2 regions of the Rossellomorea sp. y25 genome follow, and region 1 is predicted to be linked to the other one. Evidence: riboswitches for the same ligand, from Rfam matches in the RefSeq annotation. Region 1 holds a riboswitch; the other holds the start of a gene.
What was found. A riboswitch is a leader RNA that binds a small molecule or an ion and turns the genes downstream of it on or off. The one in region 1 is predicted to bind FMN.
Positions count from the first base shown of each region.

Region 2: it holds a riboswitch for FMN, as region 1 does, so the genes downstream of both, ribD (bifunctional diaminohydroxyphosphoribosylaminopyrimidine deaminase/5-amino-6-(5-phosphoribosylamino)uracil reductase RibD) here and AAEM60_RS14355 (ECF transporter S component) in region 1, are expected to answer to the same signal.

Region 1 covers NZ_CP145886.1:2,837,694-2,840,846, forward strand. Annotated here, with positions in the region: gene AAEM60_RS14350 (ferredoxin) at 209-457, shown strand; gene AAEM60_RS14355 (ECF transporter S component) at 565-1,134, opposite strand; FMN riboswitch at 1,290-1,423, opposite strand; gene AAEM60_RS14360 (peptidoglycan DD-metalloendopeptidase family protein) at 1,536-2,450, opposite strand; gene AAEM60_RS14365 (hypothetical protein) at 3,085-3,153, opposite strand, start outside.
Region 2 covers NZ_CP145886.1:2,650,442-2,653,594, forward strand. Annotated here, with positions in the region: gene ribE (riboflavin synthase) at 1-201, opposite strand, end outside; gene ribD (bifunctional diaminohydroxyphosphoribosylaminopyrimidine deaminase/5-amino-6-(5-phosphoribosylamino)uracil reductase RibD) at 227-1,312, opposite strand; FMN riboswitch at 1,487-1,630, opposite strand; gene AAEM60_RS13300 (four-helix bundle copper-binding protein) at 1,820-2,143, opposite strand; gene AAEM60_RS13305 (hypothetical protein) at 2,197-2,892, opposite strand; gene AAEM60_RS13310 (patatin family protein) at 3,034-3,153, opposite strand, start outside.

The DNA.
Region 1 (3,153 bases):
CATGTAGGTTATTGTCAAATATTGTACCATGAATTTGTTGTTTAACCATGTTTTGTTTTTCATATATAGGATAAAAATAAAAAGAAACCACCTAACTATTGAAAAGTTATACAATCCTCTATAAAATAAACATTAAGTGATTTTTCACAAACTTACATTGTGTATAATGATGAATTATATAGAATTATTTACTCGGGAGGTTTTTTCTTTGCCAAAATATACGATCGTTGACAAGGATACATGCATTGCATGTGGAGCGTGCGGGGCTGCTGCTCCAGATATTTACGACTATGATGATGAAGGTATTGCATTTGTAACATTAGACGATAACCAAGGAACGGTTGAAGTTCCTGACGTATTGGAAGATGATATGATTGATGCATTTGAAGGTTGTCCTACTGATTCCATTAAAGTAGCTGACGAACCTTTTGATGGAGACGCACTTAAGTTTGAATAGTAATCACAAAAGCTAAGGAGAAATTCTCCTTAGCTTTTTCTTTTTACATTGAAAATATTAGAAAAACCCCTCAATTGTGATTGAGGGGTTTACGATTTATATTAGCTCTATGCCGCTTTGTTCAGGGCTACCTGTCTTGATAACCAGCCTTGAAGGCGGACAAATAGTAAGATGAAGACCGTTGTTACTAAAATTCCTTTTAAAATGTTGAATGGGACAATTCCTGTAATGATTATTTCAGCTGGAAGCTCAAAATTCATAAAGTATTTATAAGCAGGCAGGAACACAAAATAATTAAGAATCCCCATGCTAATACTCATGACCACAGTACCTGTGATGAGACCAATCAACAGTCCTTTTTTAGATTGAAAGCGTGAATAAATATAATATGTCGGTAGAATTAAAAGTACTCCCGCCATAAAATTGGCTACATGACCAATTGGGACGCCGGTATCGCTTCCTGTCATAATGTAGTCAATTACATTTTTAAATAATTCAACTAATATCCCTGCCAGAGGACCTAATGTCACAGTTGCAATTAACGCAGGAACGTCACTAAAATCTACCATTAAAAACTTTGGAAATGGTGGAATCGGGAAGTTAAACAACATCAACACATAGGATATGGCACTTAACATACCAACCGTTACAAACATGCGCGTATTCATTTTTCTCATAAAACCTCTCTCCTTTAGGAGATTCATCTCATATCGAAGATAGCTCAAGCCAAAGGTAGCATTAAAAAACCCCTAGATACGTATATCTAGGAGAATGATAAGGCATACCCGAATAAACGTCTAGCTTCCCTTTTTCTAAACGTTTTGGCATAAACCCTCATCTTCTCCCATCCAGACTATACTGTCGGCTTTGGAATCGCACCAAATCCTGCCCCAAAAGGCTCGCGGGCTTAGAAACAAATGTTTCATCACCGCCGGTAGGGAATTTCACCCTGCCCCGAAGACGAATCTTTATTTTTTTATACATTCTCATTATACATAAGGATGGGGATTATGTGAAGGAAAAAGTTCGAATTCGAAATAAATTTGATTAACCTGATTCTATAAAGTTTACACATCTATTATTGCAGCTTTAAAACTTGCTGCGGATAGATAGGCGTCTTAAGATCCAATCCGTTCCAAGCCACCAATTCATTCACATCAATTCCTTGTGCGACTGAAATGGAGTATAAGGTGTCTCCTTGTTTCACTACATACCTACTCCCTGCTGATTGAGGGATGTCTAAAGACTGGTTAACCACCAAATTGGTGTCATTTAACTCATTGGCACTCTTAATATCCTCCACAGATATATTGTATTGCTGAGAAATCCCCCAGAGGGTCTCCCCTTTATGTACGATATGACTTACCTGTTTTTCATTAGATTGAACTTCTTCTGCAGAGCTTACACCATGGGTGCTTTCAGGTGTTCCGGAAACATCCACTGCCTGAAAAGGATCTTTCTCCTGAGCAAACACAAGCTGCCCAACCTGACCTTGTCCAAATACCATATAGGGATCGATTGCATTCTCCTTATCGATCGTCCATTTCCCCCTATGAACTTCAAAATGCAAGTGGGCTCCTGTCGACCTGCCTGTGTTTCCTAAACTTCCAAGCTGTTCACCTTGACCCACCTCTTGATTTTCTTCTACAAACCGGTTTTCAAGATGAGCATAAACGGTTTCGTATCCGTTATCGTGCCTAATAAATACTACATGGCCGTAGCTTGCAGAAAGATAGGATTTAGTGACTTTACCTTTAGCTACTGAATAAACAGGAGAACCGATATCTCCTCCTATGTCCATACCTTTATGTGTACCTGACCTTGTCCCATACGAGTCGGTTATCACCCCTTCAACTGGAAATGTCCAGGATACCGTTTCTTCCGCGATCTCATTCGTCTCTGCTTTCGCTATCTTTCCAGTAAAGAACATAAAGCTCACACACAACGCTAACAGAAATACGATTAATAACCTTCTAACATAATCCAAAACCATGCTTGTCCTCCTTACCCATTTGACGCAATACCTTTATTTCTTCCCGACTGAAGCGACACTACCGCTACCTTTTCACGCATTAAACCATTCTTGCCTTCTCACCTTCATTTCATGCACTCCCCACTATATGTACATGCCCCCTTCAATATTCATAACAGAATGAGATAATTTTCCTTTGAGTAGTTTGTCTAAGTTTGAGATAAATATACACGGAAATGCGGAGCCGACTGATCAGGCCCGACAAGCACTTTGGGAAAATGGCAAAAGGCGTACTTTGCCTTATGCCATTTTTCCAAAGTGACCTCGAGGGACTAGGAGGCGCAGCTAGACATCCCAAAAGCGGAGGCGGCTTGGTCAGCCCCGACAAGCATAAGATGAATTGGCCTGGAAGGCGTCCTTTGCCTTCTTGGCCAATTTAGCATATGACCTCGAGGGGCTGGCCGCCGGAGCTGGATGACACAAATGCGGAGGCGGCTTGGTCAGAGGCGACAAGCATAAGTCGAACATGCCGAAAAGGCGTCCTTTGCCTTTTTGGCATGTTTGACTTATGACCTCGAGCCTCTAGTCGCCGGAGTTACACATAAAAAAAGACCAGAAACGGATTACTTCCCCGCTTCCAGTCTTTCCATCACATCTAATTTTCTAAGCTTTTCTTATTCGGGCTGATCGGTGTCTCAATTGGTTCGTTGAACTCGAATCCATT
Region 2 (3,153 bases), 190 kb from region 1:
AAAGGTTTCAGGCATCACATCCACTTGAAATTGCCTGGAGGTGAATGAAGTAACGGTTAAACAGACACCATTCACACTGATGCTATCTCCAATATGAACGTCTTCTAGCACGCGGCCCGCTGTTATCGTGAGTTCCATGGATGAGGAGGATTTTTTCATGCGTTCAATTGACCCGATTTCTTCAATGATTCCAGTAAACATCCCTTTCTCCTCCTTTCAATAAAGGTTAAATCTTAGGCATAGCAACAATTTTAATGTCCTTTCCTACTCGTTCAAGACTCTTAATCTCCATTTCAAGACCTTCTGCAATGGTCGGGAAACCTTCCCCTCCAAAACTGGTGAAGGCAGAGCTTCCGCCTACAAGCTTGGGAGACATATACATAACCAATTCCTGAAAGACTTTTTCCTTTAAAAAGGAGGAGTGAATAGTAGATCCACCTTCTACATAGAGGGATCCGATATTCCGGGCACCCAGTTCTTTTAACACTGTGTGAATGTCTATCCTTTCCTCTGAAAGGGTGATGATTTCACAGCCTGATTCCATATAGGGCTTCTTCTGTTCTTCGTTGACAGTACTGCCCGTGAAGATGAGCGTCCTGCTTTCTGAGTCTTCCACTACATGGGAGTGGAGAGGTGTTCGTAAAAAGGTATCTAATATTATTCGAATGGGGTTTTTTCCACCTTGGGGCAAACGGGTGGTAAGGTGTGGGTTGTCCTGAATAACGGTATTGACTCCTACTAATATCGCGTCATGCCGGTGACGATCATAGTGGACATCTGTGCGTGAAGCTTCTGAGGTAATCCATTTGCTATCTCCTGAAGCTGAAGCTGTTTTCCCGTCTAATGTAACAGCTGTCTTAAGGGTTATATAAGGCGTGCCGTATTGAATGAAATGGAAGAAGTGCTTATTTAGTTCGATGGCTTCTTCTTCAAGCTCTCCAACCAGTACTTCTATGCCTTCATCTCTCAATTGTTGAATTCCCCTTCCCGCGACAAGGGGATTTGGATCTGTACTTGCAATATGGACCCGCCTCACTCCGCTTGAAATCAGAAGCTCTGAACAGGGAGGTGTTTTCCCGTAATAAGAACATGGTTCCAGCGTAACATATACGTCACTTCCCTTCGCCTTTTCTCCTGCCATCTTTATGGCATGAACCTCTGCGTGACCTTCTCCTGCTTTTAGGTGCGCACCCATCCCAACGACTTCTCCATTTTTCACCACAACCGCTCCAACGGCAGGATTTGGTGATGTTTGACCTTGTGTGGTCTTTGCCATAGAGAGGGCAAGCTTCATATATTTTGAGTCGTTCAAACGTTTTACCTCCCTTCTCGTTTAATATTATTCAAAAATAAATAAACCCCAAGTAATTTTTTACTTGGGGGAAGTTGGCATGACTGAATAAAGTATTCACATGATTTCTTTTTTTCGGAAACATAATCCCCATAAAAAAGGTAGACTTCTCGCGCCTGCATCAAGTAAATACTGCCGGTCCTTCTCCCATCCAGACTATCACTGTCGGCTTTGGAATTTCACCAAATCCACCGTCTAATTTTCATTAGCCGGGTCACGGACTAAGAGCATGCGCTCATCACCGCCGGTAGGGAATTTCACCCTGCCCCGAAGGAAACCTATTCGATTATCATTATTCTATCATAGTTTCCTAAATGAAATCATGTAAGGAGCTCTAAAAACTTATTTTTGTATTAATTTTTTGAATATATATTAGAAACATCTCTCTATTTCTGCCTGCGAGCACTAAGAAAATGCTACAAAAATAAAAAAGAATGCCTCTATTAAATAGAAGCATCTCTACATTTATTATGCTAATAGCTTCCTGCATTCTTCCGCACATTCAAAACAGGCTTTAGCGCAGTCCTTACAATGTTGCTGATCATAAGAATTGCATTCTGTTCCGCACGCATCACAGATTTCTGCACAGACGACCAGAATTTGTTGAACAAACTTACTGCTTCGCTGCATGGTATTTATAGTATACGAACATATATCTGCGCATTCCCGGTCCAGCTCTATGCACATCATCATCGCTTTTTCTTCCTTAAGGGATGCATGATAGCATACATTACATGCTTCCAGACATCGTTGCAAAGCCGTTAAACATGGTTTGTAATCGGCATTCATCATCTCACCTCCACGAACATTCCTATTTAGCATTCCCATCTGGGGAAAAAGGATTACTATGTGGTAAGAAAATAATCGCTGTCTACATACCATAGGAAAATAAGAAGCCAATCAAGTTCTTCGCTATATGCTTCATAAAATGAAACATAGCTATGGTGATAGTCGAATAGCTGTTGGACACTTTGAGGAAGATATCCTTTTTGTAAGGACAAATAATTTTTTTTATTATAATTCAATATCCATCGTTTGTTTCCTTTATAAATGATAATTGTGTCACCCTCGTCACTTCGCCATTCGATAGCAGTAGAGCTCTGATATTTCAAGTGAAAAATCTTTCGGGCTCCTCGCTGATCAATTTTCAAGGTTCTGCTCCATTGAAAAATTGCCATCGGGTGTTTATTTTGCCGGTGAAACATGTAATGTTTTGGATTGTTGATCAAGGACATTCTTTGAATAAAGTATTCTGACCATCCATTCGTTTTTAAGTAATATGAACCCTCTTTCGTTTGAACCCCGATTAATGCATGCTGGGAAACAGGGATTTTCTCATAAAATAGTCGGTTCGCTTTCTTTAGTTCCTTCTTCATACTAAAGCTGAGATATAGATTTGAAAACGCAGGTATAAAGATTAACAGGGGGAAATAATATAATTGTTGAGTCACCATCAGCATTCCTACACCTATAAGAAAATACATGATACTGCGATAAAGCAACGTATATTGTTCATTTTTGTAGATTTGATAGAGGTTCATGAAATGCTCGTCCTTTCAAGGAATCTCTATCATATGTATGTGAAAATACCTTAAATAGACCATTCAAATAGAAAAAGCCAACGCTTGCAGAACCTTCAAATAAGAGATGAGAAGACTTTCTGTCTTTCGTTGGCTTATATGTTATGAGTGCACTGGAGTGGCTGAGCGATTCCATTCCATTATTTTTTTATCTTTTGACTCTGCATCGTGATAGCCTTGCCAGTACAATTCGTCCAGCTTTTGTGGATTTTTTTCAATACG